One region of the Paenibacillus sp. 05T425 genome, then DNA from elsewhere that is predicted to be linked to it. Evidence: predicted binding sites of a transcription regulator. Region 1 holds the regulator's gene; the other holds the start of a gene.
What was found. The regulator CtsR, encoded in region 1, represses protease genes until heat stress. The targets are predictions, from matches to a motif close to ATGGTCAATAAAGGTCAAACA.
Positions count from the first base shown of each region.

Region 1 (9,594 bases):
TGGCCGACCAACACCGTCGCGATACCTCTAACCTTCGCAACTCTCATGAAATGCGCCGTACATTCGCGTACTTGCGCTACGCTTCCCGGCGCCGATTGAACGCCCGGATCGTATACCGTCTGAATCGAATCGATGACTAAAAAGTCCGGCTGCAGTGAATCAATCGCATCGTTAATGTGCTCCATATTGGTCTCGCACAATACATAAAGCGTTTCCGTCAAAGCGCCGAGCCGATCCGCCCGCAGCCGTGTTTGGCGTACCGATTCCTCGCCTGAGATATAGAGCACCTTCAGCCCTTTGACAGCCAAAGCATGAGAGGTCTGCAGCAGCAGCGTCGATTTCCCGATGCCGGGATCGCCGCCGACCAGTATGAGCGACCCTGGAACGACGCCGCCTCCAAGCACACGGTTAAGCTCCAGCATCTTTGTTTCAATACGAGGCTCCTGCCCATTTTCTATATGTATGATCGATTGCGGCTTTTCTTTCGTATGAAGCGACGACAATCCGACACCTTGCGTCTTAACAACCGTTTCTTTCTCCTCCACCATGGAATTCCATGCGTGACAGCCTGGGCATTTGCCGAGCCATTTGGCGGATTCTGTACCGCATTCGGTACAGACGAACTTTGTTTTTATTTTAGCCATTCTGTACTCCTTAAGCTGTTAGTTAAGCGCTTATGCGCCAACATATAAAGTTTACCATTTTATCCCGCCACTATAAACCCACATACTATACGAAAAAAATTGTGCACAGGATGCGAAAAGTTATTCCGCTCGCGCAGCTTTAGTGTTATTATTTTCAACTTGGCAACAATCCACACCTGATTAGATGAGAACCTGCCGAATAATCCACATGTGAATAATTCTAAAGCGATGGCAACATCCACATATGCACATGATAGGCTCTGAATAATGAAGCAAGGTTCATGAAATATGCGAATTATCCACATTCAACTTAGACGGGCACCCCGTAGGCCGCATCGATTACTTTTTTCAATGAGGATGAGGCGGAATGATAACTGGAGTATATATCCTATATATCGGACTTATCCACATTATTATGAACAGCTTGTGCACAGTATTTTGTGGATAACGTTGTGAAAATCGAAGAAAAAACAACAAAAAAGCTCTTATCCAATGGTGGATAAGAGCTTTGGGACACACGAGACGAAGCATTTAAGAATGGCGCGACAAGAGGACTCTATGCGTCGATAGTTGCGAACCGAGCATTATATTTTCAAATATTCTCGGAGATCCGTCGGCGGCAGCTCCTGCTGCTTGTTCAGGCTTGCGCTTGTGGGCGTGGGCGAGGCGGAAGGAATCGCTGTTCACCCAAGCGTCGAAGTGCTCCTTCTGCTCCCAGGTCGTGCTTACCTTCAATTCGTCATGCCCCTCGATATGCTCGGCCATCAGCACTTCCATCCGGACGAAGCCCGGTGACAGATCGATGCCTATCGATTGATGAAACCGCTGCGCAACCGATTCTCCGTGCCCTTTTTTCACCTTTATCGTATTCGTAACGACGATCATGTCCGTGCCTCCTCTAGTTTGTTGTTTCATTATATGGCAGCGTAAATCCGCTTCGTTATCTGCAAGTAACCTTATCCATCTATTATACGATAATGATTCTCATTGTCAACAAATTGCGAAATTCATTCTCCGACTGCTTCAACTTACGAATGAACTGCGGATTAGGGTAACTTAACCATATCCGATTCCAATTTTTCCATGCGTGAACCTTTTGGCGCCTCCATTTATCTAATCAATAGAATTTAAACGAAAGGAGTAAGCCAACTATGATTCTGCAGGATGATATCCTTCGCGCTGCGCGAGGCCATCACGACGCCTTTGTCCGCATTATTAAAGCGTGCGAGCCGTCGATGTACCGTCTGGCCAAATCGTATCTGAAGAGCGATTCGGAAATAGCGGATGCGTTGCAAGAAACGATTTTGAAAGCTTTTCAGTCCATTAACACTCTGCGCGAGCCCCAATATTTTAAAACCTGGCTGCTGCGTATCTTGATTAATGAATGCAATCGAATGCTGAAGCATCGCAGTCAAGTCATACCGATTGCCGACATGTCCGACCGCGGCTCTTACAGTCACGACCCTCAACATAACGGGCTTAACGAAGCCGTACAAGCACTGGAGGAAGAGCTCCGAATTGTCGTTACTCTATTTTATTTGGAGGATCTGCCGCTTAAAGAAATAGCATCATTGCTCGATTTGCCAGAAGGCACCATCAAATCCCGTTTATTTCGCGCTCGGGAGAAGCTTTCTCGTTACTTAAGACAAGAGAGGAGCATGACCAATGAATGATCATGAGCTTGATTTTGAATTAAATCGATTATTGAAAGAGTCTACTCAAGCAGTTCCGGAAGTTGTTAGCTCGCGTGTGGATCAAACTTTATTATCGTTGAAAAAACGGAAGCGCGTTCCCCGAAAAACAGCCATTGGCGTTACGGCAGCCGCTGCCTCCTTAGCGCTGCTTGTCGGTTCTTCCTTCGTCTCTCCGACTATCGCCAAAGCATTAACGAATACGCCGCTCATAGGGTCGGTTTTTGAGATGATCGGCGATGCCGGGTTACAGCTATCCGGACAGAAAGGTTTAGCGACAAAGCTGAATCAAGCAGCAGAAGATCAAGGGATTCGTATGACGGTTACCGAGGTGTTATACGACGGCATTCGGTTAGCGATCGGGTACACGGTTGAGGCAGACCATTTTGTATCGTCTCTCGATGCGGATATGCTCATTAACGGCGAACCGATAGAAACGCTGCTCGGCAGCGGCGGCTCTTCACAAATAGGAGATAATCAATACACAGGATACATGGATTATGAAGCGGACGGCACTCTTCCCGATCAATTCGAGCTTACGTTGAAGCTGAATAGCATCCAGCATTATTCGAACGAAACAGGTTGGCAGACGACGAAGGGCTCTTGGAAATTCCGTCTCCCTGTCAGCAAGCTTACTGAGGGCATATCGGTACGCTCATTTGAAGAATCGCCTCCGAGTGCGACATCGGGAGAGACCACGTTATCGGTCAAAAAAGTGACAATGACGCCTGCCGTTACGGCAATTAACGTGGAGTTGGATGAGAAACGTACCGTAGAGGAACTAGGCTTCTTCATCTACGACGATAAAGGGCAGCAGCTTCAATCTTTCGGCTACAGAGGTGATAACCTCCACTCCGATGAACAAGATCGATACAAGTCGGAGTATCGGATCCGCTTTGCCCCCATCGAAGCGATACCGGACTATTTCATTATTCAGCCTTATAATCTGGATACTTCCGGAAAATCGTTGGAACGCAGTGAAATCGCATTCGATCCGCGGCAACAACTGCCTATTACCCTCTCGCAAGGGGAGATCGGCTCGATTTCCGTTACGGATGCCGAGTTTTTGCCTGACAAAACGATCTTGCACTACACGGTAGAAGGATCAGATCCGTTCTCTCAAGCAAACAGCTTCTGGCTGGAAGACGCGAACAATCAACCGATAACCCAGCTTGGAGGGACAAGGCTCGCAGACCGCAGCACCTATTCGTTTACGCAAGAGTATGCGCCGCTGTCGCTGGACGATATGAACGGCAAATCACTTTATCTCGCTGGTTGGAAACTGCCCCTCCCCGACATTCGTGAAGATCTAGCTATTAAGATTCCGTTAAAATAACGCTTCATCCACAGCATTCCCGATTGTGTATAAGTTCGATTCGGTTTTCTCACTGCGAGATATCCACATGTGGATGAAGGTTTGCTAGGAATGTGGATATAAAAAAGAGGATGAAGCTGGAGATAGGATGCCGAAATCCCGCATGAATTACAAAATAAAAAGAGGTTGAGGGCCTAGGCCCTCAACCTCTTCGCGCTTTATTTCGTAGCCGGCTCTTCGGGAGCAGGAGCTGCGGCTGCTTTCGTTACAGTCAGCGCGCCGTCCTTCTCGTCGATCGTGAACGAATCGCCCTTTTGAATATTGCCCATGAGCAGATCCTCGGAGAGACGGTCCTCGATATGCTTCTGAATCGCACGGCGCAGCGGACGCGCACCGTATTGCGGATCATAGCCTTCCTTCGCAAGGAATGCTTTCGCGGCGTCGGTCAAGACGAAGTCGACCTCTTGCTCGCGCAGACGCTTGCGAAGCTCGTCGGACATGAGCGTTACGATCTGAGCGATATGCTCCTCGCCCAGCGAGTGGAACACGATGCTCTCGTCGATCCGGTTCAAGAACTCCGGACGGAAGCTTTTCTTAAGCTCAGCCATTACTTTGTCTTTCATCAGCGAGAAGTCTCTGCCCGCATCCTGCACGGCCGTGAAGCCAAGCGAGGAATTGCGTTTGATTTGGTCAGCGCCGACATTGGACGTCATAATAATGAGCGTATTGCGGAAGTCAACGACGCGGCCCTTGGAGTCGGTCAGACGACCATCCTCAAGCACTTGAAGCAGGATGTTGAATACTTCCGGATGTGCTTTCTCGATCTCGTCAAGCAAGACAACCGAATACGGCTTGCGGCGAACCTTCTCTGTGAGCTGACCGCCCTCTTCGTAGCCGACATATCCTGGAGGCGCTCCGACGAGTCTTGAAGTCGAATGCTTCTCCATGTATTCCGACATATCGATGCGGATAACCGCATTCTCGTCGCCGAACATCGCTTCTGCAAGCGCGCGCGCCAGCTCCGTCTTACCTACCCCAGTAGGTCCTAGGAAGATGAACGAGCCGATCGGACGTTTCGGATCCTTCAGACCTGCGCGAGCACGACGGATCGCGCGGGATACCGACTTAACGGCTTCCTCTTGACCGATAACACGGTCATGAAGGATCGATTCCATTTTCAGCAGACGCTCGGTCTCTTCTTCAGCCAGCTTGTTGACCGGAATGCCGGTCCAGCTTGCTACGATCTGAGCGATATCTTCCGGCGTTACCTCGGAATCGGTGCGGCCTTGTTTTTCTTTCCATTGGTTCTTCGTTACGTCGAGCTCTTCGCGAATCTTCTGTTCCGTATCGCGAAGCGCTGCCGCTTTCTCGAACTCTTGGCTTTGAACGGCTGCATCCTTCTCCTTGCGGATATCTTCAAGACGGTTCTCAAGCTGCTTCAAATTCGGCGGTACCGTATAAGAGTTCAGCCTTACTTTGGAGCTTGCTTCGTCAATAAGGTCAATGGCTTTGTCCGGCAGGAACCGGTCCGTAATATAGCGGTCCGACAACTTAACCGCCTGAACGATCGCATCGTCCGTAATTTTCACGCGGTGATGCGCTTCGTAACGATCACGCAGTCCGTGAAGAATTTGAATCGCCTCTTCCGGCGACGGTTGATCGACTGTAATCGGTTGGAAGCGGCGTTCTAGCGCTGCATCCTTCTCGATGTACTTGCGATACTCATCCAGCGTCGTAGCCCCGATGCACTGCAGCTCGCCGCGCGCAAGCGCCGGCTTCAGGATGTTGGAGGCGTCAATCGCGCCTTCCGCGCCGCCTGCGCCGATCAGCGTGTGCAGCTCATCGATGAACAGGATGATATTTCCGGCTTGGCGAATTTCGTCCATGATCTTTTTCAAGCGATCCTCGAACTCGCCGCGATATTTCGTTCCAGCAACAACGGAGCCCATATCAAGCGTCATAACGCGCTTGTCGCGCAGCGTTTCCGGAATTTCATTCGCGATGATCTTCTGAGCAAGCCCTTCGGCAATCGCCGTCTTACCAACACCCGGCTCACCGATGAGGACCGGATTATTTTTCGTACGGCGGCTTAACACTTGAATGACGCGCTCGATTTCTTTGCTTCGTCCGATAACCGGATCAAGGTTGCCTTCCTTCGCATAGGCCGTAAGGTCTCTAGCAAGACCGTCAAGCGTCGGCGTGCTTACGTTAGCAGGCGAGCCGTGGTTGCTCGATACCGCTTCGCTGCTGCCAAGCAACTGCAGCACTTGTTGACGCGCTTTGTTCAGGCTAATGCCCAGATTATTAAGCACGCGAGCCGCTACGCCTTCCCCTTCACGAATGAGACCGAGCAGGATATGCTCCGTACCCACGTACGTGTGGCCAAGCTTTCTCGCTTCGTCCATCGACAATTCGATCACTTTCTTAGCACGCGGCGTATAAGCAATATTATTAGGCTGCTCTTGGCCGCGTCCGATCAATGCTTCTACTTCGTCTTGAATTTTCTCAAGTCCAAGTCCCAGCCCGATCAGCGCCTTAGCCGCAATGCCTTCCCCTTCGCGGATAAGACCGAGTAAAATATGCTCCGTGCCGATATTGTTATGTCCAAGCCGCACTGCTTCCTCTTGCGCCAATGCGAGCACCTTCTGCGCTCGTTCCGTAAACCGTCCAAACATCATATCCACGCACCCCCATGCTCGGTTTCCCCACGCAATTGCTTGCGTATGAGTTCTGCTCTCCTATAGTCCCTCTGCTCCGGATTCATCTTCTCATTGAAAGTCTGTTGAAGGAATCCAGGCTGAGTCATAACCAATAATTCATTCAATACTTGCGGCGTAACGCTCGGCAATAATCCGAGATCCGCGCCAAGCCTCACATCCGACAGCCGCTGCGCCGCTTCCTTGGAATCMATAATCGCAGCGTGGGACAAGATGCCGTAAGAACGGCTTACTCGATCCTGGATGCGAAGTTTTGATTCCTCGAGAAGCCGCCTGCGCGCCGCCTTCTCATGCTCGATGATCTGCTTGGCTACGCCATGCAAGTTATCAATAATCTCGCTCTCTGATTGTCCGAGCGTAATTTGGTTCGAGATTTGAAACAAATTACCGAGCGCTTCACTGCCCTCGCCGTACAATCCTCTAACGGCCAAGCCGACCTGCGTTACCGCTGATAAAATACGGTTAATCTGCTGAGTCAGCACCAGCGCCGGCAAATGCATCATGACCGACGCCCGTATGCCCGTTCCGACATTCGTCGGACAAGACGTTAAGTAACCGCGTTTCTCATCGAAGGCGTAATCCGCCTCCGCTTCAAAAATATCGTCAATTCCGCTGGCCAATGCCCATGCCTCCTGAATTTGGAAACCTGGATATAAACATTGAATGCGCAAATGATCTTCTTCGTTAATCATTATGCTGACTGATTCATCATGATTGAGCAAAACAGCCCCGCCTCGCGACTCATTGGCCAAATTCGGGCTAATGAGATGCTTCTCCACAAGTACCCGCTTATCGAGCTCGCTAAGATCGGATAACAATACCGTCTCGAATTGCCCGATATCGCTTAACTTGCCGGATTCGCCTACCTCGGTGAGCTGCTCCATCACTTCCTTCGATTGCTGGTTCGTGGCCAGCATCGGGAACGGATGATGTCGCAAGTTGCGAGCGACTCGGACTCTGCTGCTGATGACGACCTCGGTTTCGGGTCCTCCGCTCTTCATCCAATCGCTTAATGCATCTTGTGTGAATCGATGCTTCGTCAAGAGAGCTTTCCTCCTTCCATGCCAGCTTACAGCGTACGTACAGCGTCTATAGATCCGCTATCTTGCGTTCCAGCTCGCGGATCCGGTCACGCAGCTTCGCTGCGCTTTCGAACTCCTCTTGCTCAATCTGCGCTTGCAGATCGCGCCGAAGCTGTTCGATCTCCCGCTTGCACTGAATTTGACCACCTGAACGCTTCGGAATTTTCCCCATATGAACCGTACTGCCATGAACCCGCTTCAGCAATGGATCAAGCTTATCGGCGAACTGCTGGTAGCAGGCGCTGCAGCCGAATCTTCCGATCTTACTGAACTGCGTATACGTAAGACCGCATTCCTCACATCGAATCGCATGCTGCTGATTTGCGAAGTTGTGACCGCCAGTCGATTCGAAGTCAAGAAGGCCTGACAGCAGGCTATGAATCGAGAAGCTATTCGGTGAGCCCGGTATGCCTTCGCCCTTCTCTCTCGCACAGCTTTCACAAATGTGAAACTCCGTCTTCTCGCCATTGATGATTTTTGTAAAATGAAGTGTAGCCGGCCTCTTACCGCATTCCTGGCAAATCAAGCCTGATCCCTCCTCCCGGTACGCGCTACTTGACTAATAATGAAATGAGCATCGACTTCAGCAGCCTTGCCCGGATTTCATCCCTCTGCGGCAGTTTGAGTGCGATGGTTTCCCTTTGCACCGCTGCCCGGAGTATATTAGCTTCGCGCCTCGTCACCAGTCTTGCTTCCTCAAGCTGATAAATAATGCCTTCTGCCGCACTCTGATCGACACAGTCGCCAATCGTTTGTTCGAAATGGAGCTGAATCGAATTAAGTGCCGGAAGATCAACCCGTTGGATTCGGATATAGCCTCCGCCTCCGCGCTTGCTTTCAACCATGTATCCTTTCTCCAGCGTGAACCGGGTACTAATCACATAGTTGATCTGCGACGGTACGCAAGAAAACTTGTCAGCGAGGTCATTTCGTTGAATCTCGACAGCGCCGCCGGCGCTATCGTCCAGCATATGCTTCAAATACTGTTCGATGAGATCGGAAATATTTCTCAAAATACCAACCTCCCTAACGCATGGCCAAAGGAGCTTGTCAGAGCCGCCGTAACGGCTTATTGACTTTGACTTTCTTTGACTTTAACTTCATTATACTCAAAATATTCCTCGGGTCAAGTCACAAAGTTTAAATTTTCTGACGATTCGATTTCACCTTAGATTCGGTCCTATATTTCAACGAAAAACCGAAGCGCACCGCTAGTATCTAGCTTGGTGCGCTCCGGCATTATTTATACCTATTCAGGGCGACCCGACCCACAATCAAAGCTTATTCAACTGGCAATCTCACCGTAAATGCCGTTCCTTCCCCCGCGCTGCTCTCCACAGCGATCGTTCCGCCATGCAGAATCACAATGCGCTGCACAATGGATAGGCCTAGTCCAGTACTGCCCGACTTCCGCTCCCTCGCTTTGTCTCCCCGGTAGAAACGGTCATAAATATACGGCAATTGCTCCTCCGGTATGCCGTCGCCCGTATCGGCTATATGGATGACGCAACCGCCATCCTCGACAAAAGCCTGAATTTGAATGGAGCGACCCGCCGGAATATATTTGACCGCATTGGAGAGCAGGTTCGACCATACTTGCATAAGCAGCACTTCGTCTCCGTATACGTACAGGCCAGAGGACACCAGCAGCCGCACCGCGATTTCCTTCTCCGCCAACTGCCACTCCAGCAATTGAAGCGTCTGCCGCAGCTGAGGCTTTAGCGGGAACCTTCCCTTCTCCGTTGTCTGCTCGGAATGGTCCAGCGTTGAGAGCAGCAGGAGCTGCCTGCTTAATGTTGCAAGATGCCGCGTCTCTTGTCCGATAATAGCGGCATGCCCCCGAACGCTGGCAGGCTCCATCTCTTCGCTGAGCAATGAATCGGCATAACCTTGAATGGAAGCGAGCGGCGAATGGATTTCATGCGAGACGTTCGCGACAAACTCCTTCGTGCGAAGGTCGGCGCGTTCCAGCTCCAGACTCATGATTTGAAAATGGTTCGCCAATTCCCCGATCTCGTCCTTCCGCTTGGTTGGCAAGCGGAGCTTATATTGCCCTTGCGCGAGCCGTTTCGTCGCTTCCTTGAGCTGTACGATCGGCTGCACCAGGTAACGTGTGCTAACCATGAAGTAGGGCACGCTGAACAC
Region 1 is NZ_JBFTLA010000018.1:57,912-67,505, forward strand. Features, by position in the region: gene radA (DNA repair protein RadA) at 1-644, opposite strand, end outside; gene AC1DF0_RS28660 (antibiotic biosynthesis monooxygenase) at 1,176-1,529, opposite strand; gene AC1DF0_RS28665 (sigma-70 family RNA polymerase sigma factor) at 1,796-2,317, shown strand; gene AC1DF0_RS28670 (DUF4179 domain-containing protein) at 2,310-3,671, shown strand; gene clpC (ATP-dependent protease ATP-binding subunit ClpC) at 3,869-6,328, opposite strand; gene AC1DF0_RS28680 (protein arginine kinase) at 6,325-7,410, opposite strand; gene AC1DF0_RS28685 (UvrB/UvrC motif-containing protein) at 7,457-7,975, opposite strand; gene AC1DF0_RS28690 (CtsR family transcriptional regulator) at 8,001-8,462, opposite strand; gene AC1DF0_RS28695 (sensor histidine kinase) at 8,731-9,594, opposite strand, start outside.

Region 2 (9,594 bases), on a different contig from region 1:
TGGGACGCATGCTCGGCAGCAGCGATACGGAACGCATTCGTGTCAGCCATCGCGATGCCGATCGTGACAAGCATTGACGGGGTGAGACGATGCAAAGCAGGCATAAAATTATTAGACGCCCGAAAATCGTCGTAATCGGCGGCGGTACAGGGCTCTCTGTCATGCTGCGAGGCTTGAAAGAGAAGCCGCTAGATATTACGGCGATCGTGACGGTTGCTGATGACGGAGGAAGCTCCGGCATTTTGCGCAACGAGCTCCAAATCCCTCCGCCGGGCGACATACGCAACGTGCTTATGGCGCTTGCCGATGCGGAACCGCTGCTCACCGAAGTGCTGCAGTATCGGTTCAATAGCGGGACAGGGCTAGTCGGGCACAGCCTAGGCAATCTGATGCTTGCGGCGATGACGGACATATCGGGCGACTTTGTATCGGGTGTGCGTGAGCTTAGCCGCGTCCTTGCCGTTCGCGGTCAAGTGCTTCCCGCTGCCAATCAAGCGATCGTGCTCAAGGCCGAGATGGCAGACGGCTCGATCGTAACGGGGGAATCGATGATCCCGAAGGCGGGTCAGGCGATTAGGCGTGTATTCATTGAGCCAAGCGATGTGGAGGCGCTGCCTGAGGCAGTAGAAGCGATCGAGCAGGCTGACGCCATCCTGGTCGGTCCGGGCAGTTTGTATACGAGTATTATTCCGAATCTGCTCGTGCCGAAGCTAGCTGAAGCGATCGTTAATTCAACGGCTGTTAAGCTGTTTGTCTGTAATGTGATGACGCAGCCAGGGGAAACGGACGATTATTCCGTCAGCGACCATTTGGAAGCTGTCCATAAGCATATTGGACATCATCTATTCGATTATGTCATTGTGAATGACGGAGAGATTCCGCCGCAGATCGAAAGCAAGTATGCCGAGATGGGTGCCAAAGCGGTTCATCTCGACTTGGACGAGGTAACGAGACGCGGTTATCAGGTTATAGCGGACCGTCTTGTGCTGTTCCGAACTTTTTTGAGGCATGATGCCGAACGTTTAAGCCATCATATATATAAACTGGTAGAGAACTGGATGCTTAGAAAGAGGTGATAATCGATGTCTTTTGCGGCACAAACAAAAAAAGAGCTGACCCTTATTGAAGCCGATAGCTGCTGTGAGCGTGCAGAGCTGTCTGCGCTATTACGGATGAACGGCTCTGTCAGCGTATCCAGCCGCAAGGTTGTCCTCGACATCTCGACTGAAAATGCGGCCATCGCCAGAAGAATCTATTCCTTGCTTAAGAAGCATTACGACATGCATGTTGAGCTGCTCGTGCGCAAGAAGATGCGCTTGAAGAAAAATAATGTGTATATCGTTCGGATTCCTTCGGGAGTACAGGAAATACTAAGTGAACTCGGAATCGTGTCAGAGGGTTTCATGTTTTCTAACGGCATCGATAAGGAGATTATTCGTAAGCCATGCTGCAAGCGGTCTTATCTGCGCGGCGCTTTCCTGGCTGGAGGCTCGGTCAACAATCCCGAAGGTTCTTCGTATCATTTGGAAATAGCGTCGATGTACGAGGAGCATTGCGATGCGCTTGTGGAGCTTGCGAATAAGTTCGACTTGAATGCCAGATGTATTGAACGGAAGAAAGGTTTCATTCTATACATCAAGGAAGGCGAGAAAATCATCGAGCTTCTTAATATCGTCGGCGCGCACCAGGCATTGTTCAAATTCGAGGACGTGCGAATTATGCGCGACATGCGCAATTCCGTCAATCGGATCGTCAATTGCGAGACGGCGAATCTGAATAAGACAATTGGAGCGGCCGTACGCCAGATCGATAATATTAAGCTGCTGCAGAAGGAGGTCGGCCTTGACAGTCTTCCTGAGAAGCTGAAAGAAGTTGCCGAGATCAGGCTGCAGCATCCCGATATGAATCTGACCGAGGTCGGCGAAATGCTAAGAGGCAAGGTAAGTAAGTCGGGCGTTAACCATCGATTGCGCAAAATCGACGAACTTGCGGAAAAAATACGAGGTAGTTAGCTTTTCACCTAGTGCAACCGCTGGTATAATGTTATAATAATGCAAAATGAACTTGTCACCAAAGATAAGAAGTATAAGTCTAAATCTTATACAAGCTTATATTTCTGCGCTAGACGTCACCGGGTCCGCACAGCTGTTGCTGGCCGGGTCGTTTGACGCTTATGAATGAGTATAATATAGGGGGTATGGTTTCCATGACAAGGCTTCCGGTTGTCGTTCGTCTGAAGACGGGGCTTCATGCAAGACCTGCAGCGTTATTCGTACAAGAAGCGAACAAATTTTCCTCCGAGGTATTTGTAGAGAAAGACGACAAAAAAGTTAATGCGAAATCGATCATGGGCATTATGAGTCTAGCGATCAGCTCCGGCACTGAAGTATCCATAAGTGCGGAAGGTTCGGACGCGGAACAGGCTGTAAACGCTTTAGTCGCTCTTGTTAGCAAAGAGGAACTTGAGAATCAATAATTCATTGGTTACCGATGAAAAAAGCCTCACTCGATCAGTGGATCGGTGTAGGCTTTTTTGCGTTTCTGCGAGTTATTGACAAGTTATTAGACCAATTGTGGATAACTGTGTATAGAATGTGAATAAAGTTGTGGATAAACAATTTAATAGCCACAATTTGTGGATAGCGAATAAGAGAACAGGTTGGAGTAACAGTGAATGAGGCGGCGGATGGATGGTTCGCTGGTTGCATGCATGGCAGATGGCAGGTGCAGGTGGGTAAAAGTATTAATAAGGTGACAGGTAGGATTAGCTATAATGGATAATTGCAATAACTTTTGCCGGTTTGAAGATGGATTTGAATCTATGTTGGATATCTGCATTAACTTTCCTCAGGGTAAGCGCCTGCAGGCCGTTCTAGAGTGAAGTTACTGCGAAAATCCACTATAGCGCTTCAGTAGGCTTCAAAGAGACTTGCTATAATGCAGAAATCCATTATAGTGACTATACAGCAACCAGAAAAAAGGCGATACGAGGGCATGAAACCCTTGTACCGCCTTTTTACTACTTATCCAATTTTCTCGATTACTTTGTCAACAAGGCCGTATTCTTTCGCTTCCGCTGCGCTCATGAAGTAGTCGCGATCCGTATCTTGCTCGATGCGGCTAAGCGGTTGACCGCTGCGCTCTGCAAGAATGCCATTGAGATGGTCGCGCATCTTAATGATGCGGCGCGCGCGAATCTCGATGTCGCTCGCTTGTCCTTCTGCGCCGCCTAGCGGCTGGTGAATCATAACTTCGCTGTTCGGAAGCGCGTAACGCTTGCCTTTCGCGCCTGCCGTCAGCAGGAACGCGCCCATTGAAGCGGCCATACCGACACAGATGGTCGATACGTCTGGCTTAATGTATTGCATCGTATCATAGATCGCCATACCGGCTGTAATGGAGCCGCCTGGGCTGTTAATGTAAAGAGAAATGTCCTTCTCGGGATCATCCGCCGCAAGGAACAGCATTTGCGCAATGATGGAATTAGCCACCACGTCGTTTACACCCGATCCAAGAAAAATAATGCGATCCTTCAACAAGCGAGAGTAAATATCATACGCACGCTCTCCGCGATTGCTTTGCTCAATAACCATAGGAACGAAATTCATATCCAACGTAAGCCCCCTCCTTCAAACTGAACGAAATGGTTAAATCGTATTTTCATAATAACGGATGGAAACTCAAAAGTCAAAGATAGTCAGACAAATTATCTGACAAATGATTGGACAAGCAATAAGTGGCCGCTGTATCGGGCTTTGTCGAAGTGGGACATCGGATGAATGGAGACTAAGCGGGGATAAGTGCGGGGAAAATTAGAGCAGGTGTAAAAGTAGATTGAAGCTTGGGAGAGAGGCCCTCCGTAAATAGTTCGATTTCGTCAAACTAAATAGATGCAGTTTAAAAATATCATGCGCTAATGGCATTCCGTCGAACTAAATGGCCGATGAACGCCAAGTGAAGCCTAAAGAGCCATTTTAGTTTCCCTAAATACCGTTATTGAGCGACTTTAGGAGGAGTAAGTGAATTTAGTATCCCGAAATGCCGTTGCAACGTCACTGCAGGAGGATTAAAAAAGGCCATTCCGAAACAACATTCGGGATGGCCTTAATAGGTATGCGTTATGTAGTTGCATTAGAAAAAAGTAAGTGGCGCGCCCGCTAGGAATCGAACCTAGATCTCAGGCTCCGGAGGCCTACGTCATATCCATTGGACCACGGGCGCAAAAAACAGTAGCAAGGGTGATTATATGATAATAGCGATTAGAAAGCAAGCGGCTTCCGTAAATTAAATTTGTGAAAATCGTGACAGTAATCGCTTTCATTCGATTTCATGCTCTTGCGGCGAGCAACAATTTCCGATAATATAGGAGGTGGGACTACAAATGTTATAGAGGGACGTTTCGCGTCCCGGTCAATGGAGCTATAGTCTCATATAACGGGTGGAGTGAAGGATAAGATGCGTCAGATCATTGAACTGCAGCAGCAGCTTGTGCCTGATCTTCTAGATGTAATGAGAAAGAGGTATTCGATTCTGCACCAGGTCATGCTGACAGAGCTTATCGGACGCCGCACGCTTGCCACGGCGTTATCGCTTACGGAGCGCGTGCTGCGAACGGAGATTGAGTTTCTGAAGGCGCAAGGCTTGCTCGATGTTCATTCGAGCGGCATTCGAATTACGGATGCAGGCAGAGAGCTTCTGGAGCGGCTGGAACCGGTCTATAAGACGATGTTCGGTCTATCGGAGCTTGAAGATCGAATCCGCACTCGCTTTGGCTTATCGCAAGTTGTTGTTGTAGCCGGGGATTCCGAGAGCTCGGCACAGACGAAGCGGGAGCTTGGCCGTGCAAGCGCACAAGTGCTTCGCAAGGTAATGCAGCCCAATGATGTCGTCGCTGTAACAGGCGGAACAACGATTGCCCAAGTTGCGAATCATTTATCAACCTCTACCGCGCTCAAGACCAATTGGTTCGTGCCTGCAAGGGGCGGACTTGGCGAGAGCCTCGACTATCAGGCGAATACGATTGCTTCGACGATGGCGAAGCGCACAGGCGCGCAATACCGCTTGCTTCATGTTCCGGATCATTTGGGCGAGGAAGCATTCTCATCGATCATGCAGGAGCCTAACATTCGCGAGATTGTCGATGTCATTCGAAGCGCTAGAATCGTCGTCCACGGGATCGGGGATGCGATGGTAATGGCTAGACGAAGACGGCTGGAGCAGGACGTCGTGAATGCGATGGCTGCAGAAGGCGCGCTGGCGGAGTCGTTCGGGTTTTATTTTGACCGAAATGGCGCTGTGGTGCACAAAATGCAGACGGTAGGATTACGGCTCGAGGATATTGTAAAGACTGAAGTTGTTATAGGTGTCGCAGGAGGCAAGAGTAAAGGCGAGGCGATCGCAGCCGTCATGCGGTTCGGTCATAACGATGTGCTGGTGACGGACGAAGTAGCCGCGCTAGAGATCGTAGCTATAATCGAGCAAGAAGGACATTAAAGATGTGGTCATGACGTTATTGCCGAACAGGGCAACCTGCTGCAGGCGAAACGTCTTGAAATAAATTGCCTTATCCCAAAAATGCTTAGGAGGAATTAACAATGGTTAAAGTAGGTATTAATGGTTTTGGACGTATCGGCCGTAACGTATTCCGCGCAGCACTGAACAACCCTGATGTACAAATCGTAGCGGTAAACGATCTTACAGACACGAACACGCTGGCTCACCTTCTTAAATATGACACGACTCACGGCACTCTTGACGCAACAGTAGAAGCTAAAGAAGGCGCTTTGATCGTAAACGGCGTTGAAATCAAAGTATTCGCTGAGCGTAACCCGGCTGACCTTCCTTGGGCTTCCGTAGGCGCTGAAATCGTAGTTGAATCGACTGGTATCTTCACAGCTAAAGAAAAAGCTGAGCTTCACCTTCAAGGCGGCGCTAAAAAAGTTATCATCTCCGCTCCAGCTACTAACGAAGACATCACAGTTGTTATGGGCGTTAACGAAGATAAATACGATGCTTCCGCGCACACTATTATCTCCAACGCTTCTTGCACAACGAACTGTCTTGCTCCATTCGCAAAAGTATTGAACGACAAATTCGGTATCGTTAAAGGTATGATGACTACAATTCACTCGTACACAAACGATCAATCCGTGCTTGACGTTCCACACAAAGACCTGCGCCGTGCTCGCGCTGCTGCAGAAAACATCATTCCTTCGTCGACTGGCGCTGCAAAAGCTGTTTCCCTTGTATTGCCTGAGCTCAAAGGCAAATTGAACGGTATGGCTATGCGCGTACCTACACCTAACGTTTCGGTAACTGACCTTGTTGCTGAACTGAAAGTTAACGTTACGGTTGAAGAAGTTAACGCAGCACTTAAAGATGCTTCCGAAGGCGCTTTGAAAGGCATTTTGAACTACAACGAATTGCCGCTTGTATCGAGCGACTACAATAGCGACCCTGCTTCCTCCACAATCGACGGTCTGTCGACAATGGTTGTTGAAGGCAACATGGTTAAAGTTATTTCCTGGTACGACAACGAGTGGGGTTACTCGAACCGCGTAGTTGATCTTGCTGCTTATATCGCAAGCAAAGGTCTGTAAGGAAAGAAGGCGAACGGGCCGAGGCTCCCTGCACTGCTGGGCGCTTCGGCTCTTAAGTTCGCGCCCTTTTGGGGACTTGGACCTTAAGGGCGTTTCTTCTTGACGAAGGAACGCTCTTTTCTTTTTTTCATACTTAACTCAAGCCGATGCTTCCGATGCTATTTTTGCCCATTGCATTCCACAGAAATTTTAGGAGGGTTCTATCGATGAACAAGAAAAGTGTACGCGACGTAGCTGAACTGGCAGGCAAACGAGTATTTGTACGCGTTGATTTCAACGTGCCGCTCGAGAACGGAAAAATTACGGATGACAAACGGATCCGCGAGACGCTTCCAACGATTAACTTCCTGATCGATAAAGGCGCTAAAGTTATTCTTGCGTCCCACCTTGGCCGTCCGAACGGTCAAGTTGTAGAAGAGCTTCGTCATACGGCTTCCGCAGCGCGTCTGGCTGAGCTTCTAGGCAAACCGGTGACAAAAGCTAACGAAGCAATCGGCGAAGCCGTAGAAGCGCAAGTAGCGGCTTTAAACAACGGCGACGTATTGCTCCTTGAGAACGTTCGCTTCTATGAAGGCGAAGAGCAAAACGATCCGGAACTGGCAAAAGCTTTCGCTAAGCTTGCTGACTTGTTCGTTAACGACGCATTCGGCGCAGCTCACCGCGCGCATGCTTCGACAGAAGGCATTGCACACTTGCTGCCGGCTGTATCCGGTCTTCTGATGGAGAGAGAGCTTGAAGTTCTAGGCAAAGCGCTGAACAACCCTGAGCGTCCTTTCACAGCAATCGTAGGCGGTTCGAAAGTAAAAGACAAAATCGCGGTTATCGACAAAATGCTTGAAATTGCCGACAACATCATCATCGGCGGCGGCTTGTCCTATACATTCTTCAAGGCGCAAGGCCATGAAATCGGCAAATCGCTCGTGGACAACAGCAAGCTTGATCTAGCGCTTGAGTTCATCGAAAAAGCGAAAAAACTCGGCAAAAACTTCCTGATCCCTGTTGATATCGTAGTAACAGACGACTTCAGCGCAAACGCGAACACAAAAATCGTTGACGTTGACGGCATTCCTGCTGAATGGGAAGGCATCGACATCGGACCTAAGACTCGCGAGCTGTATGCGGACGTTATCAAAAACTCCAAGCTCGTTGTTTGGAACGGACCGATGGGCGTATTCGAAATCGAGCCTTTCTCCCACGGCACGCAAGCAGTAGCTCGCGCATGTGCGGAAACGTCCGGCTACACGGTTATCGGCGGCGGCGACTCGGCTGCAGCGGCTGAGAAATTCCACCTGGCTGACAAAATGGACTTCATCTCGACGGGCGGCGGCGCTTCCCTTGAGTTCATGGAAGGCAAAGTACTCCCAGGCGTTGTAGCTCTTAACGATAAATAAGAATAAACCCATTAGGAGGGACTAGCATGAGCAGAAAACCGATTATTGCGGGCAACTGGAAAATGTTCAAGACCGTTTCCGAAGCGGTATCCTTTTTCTCCGAAATTAAAGGCAAAGCAGAAGTAGACGGCGTGGAGAGCGTAATCTGTGCACCATTCACGACGCTTCCTGCCCTTGTTGAAGCAGCGAAAGGCACGTCGATCGCAATCGGCGCGCAAAACGTTCACTTCGAAGACAATGGCGCTTTCACAGGCGAGATCAGCGGCGTTATGCTGAAGGATCTTGGCGTGAAATACGTTATTATCGGCCACTCCGAGCGCCGCGCTTACTTCGCGGAATCGGATGAGATCGTGAACAAGAAAGTTCATGCTTCCTTCAAGAACGGCTTGCTGCCGATCGTCTGCGTAGGCGAGAAGCTTGAAGAGCGTGAAGCTGGACAAACGAAAGACGTATGCAAAGTGCAAACCGAAGCGGCATTCCAAGGGCTGTCGGCTGCGCAAGCGGCTGAAGTCGTTATCGCTTACGAGCCAATCTGGGCAATCGGAACAGGCAAATCGTCGACTTCCGAAGATGCGCAAGACGTTATCGGATATATCCGCGGCGTAGTTGCCGGTCTGTATGACCAAGCGACAGCTGATGCGGTTCGCATCCAATACGGCGGCAGCGTGAAGCCGAACAATGTAGCGGAATACATGGGCCAAGCGGACATCGACGGCGCACTTGTCGGCGGCGCAAGCCTTGAGCCTGCTTCTTATATCGCTTTGGTCGAGGGGGCCAAGTAAGATGGCTGCTCCGAAACCTGTAGCACTAATTATTCTTGACGGCTTCGGCCTTCGCGACGACGTAACCGGCAATGCGGTTGCGCAAGCGAATAAGCCGAACTACGATCGTTACTGGTCTACTTATCCGCACACGACGCTGACGGCTTCCGGTGAAGCGGTAGGCTTGCCGGAAGGTCAAATGGGCAACTCCGAGGTTGGTCACTTGAACATCGGCGCCGGACGTATCGTGTACCAGGATTTGACGCGGATCAGCAAGTCGATTCGTGACCGCGAATTTTTCGAGAACGAAACGATTCTCGGCGCTGTGAACCATGTGAAGAAAAACAGCAAGAAGCTTCATCTCTACGGTCTGCTCTCTGATGGCGGCGTTCATAGCCACATTGAGCACTTGTTCGCCCTGCTGGAGCTGGCGAAGAAGGAAGAACTCGAAGACGTATACATCCATGCTTTCCTCGACGGACGCGATGTATCGCCGGACAGCGCGAAGGGTTACCTGGAGCGCCTGCAAGCGAAGATCGAAGAGGTTGGCGTAGGACGCATCGCGACGGTACAAGGCCGTTATTACGCGATGGACCGCGACAAGCGCTGGGAGCGTACGGAGAAGTCTTACCGCGCTATGGTATACGGCGACGGACCTCAATATACCGATCCGATCAAAGCGGTAGTTGAATCGTATGAGAAATCGGTTTATGATGAATTCGTTATGCCAACGGTTATCGTAGGCGAAGACAATAAGCCGGTCGGTTTAGTGGAGTCCGAGGATGCTGTCATATTCTTCAATTTCCGTCCTGACCGCGCGATTCAATTGTCGCAAGTATTTAC
Region 2 is NZ_JBFTLA010000016.1:86,275-95,868, reverse strand. Features, by position in the region: gene rapZ (RNase adapter RapZ) at 1-77, shown strand, start outside; gene AC1DF0_RS27595 (gluconeogenesis factor YvcK family protein) at 90-1,076, shown strand; gene whiA (DNA-binding protein WhiA) at 1,083-2,012, shown strand; gene AC1DF0_RS27585 (HPr family phosphocarrier protein) at 2,207-2,476, shown strand; gene clpP (ATP-dependent Clp endopeptidase proteolytic subunit ClpP) at 3,024-3,608, opposite strand; tRNA gene AC1DF0_RS27575 (tRNA-Arg) at 4,147-4,221, opposite strand; gene AC1DF0_RS27570 (sugar-binding transcriptional regulator) at 4,456-5,493, shown strand; gene gap (type I glyceraldehyde-3-phosphate dehydrogenase) at 5,595-6,599, shown strand; gene AC1DF0_RS27560 (phosphoglycerate kinase) at 6,806-7,990, shown strand; gene tpiA (triose-phosphate isomerase) at 8,017-8,772, shown strand; gene gpmI (2,3-bisphosphoglycerate-independent phosphoglycerate mutase) at 8,774-9,594, shown strand, end outside.
Region 2: the regulator CtsR is predicted to act here: its motif matches at 3,684-3,704, upstream of clpP (ATP-dependent Clp endopeptidase proteolytic subunit ClpP).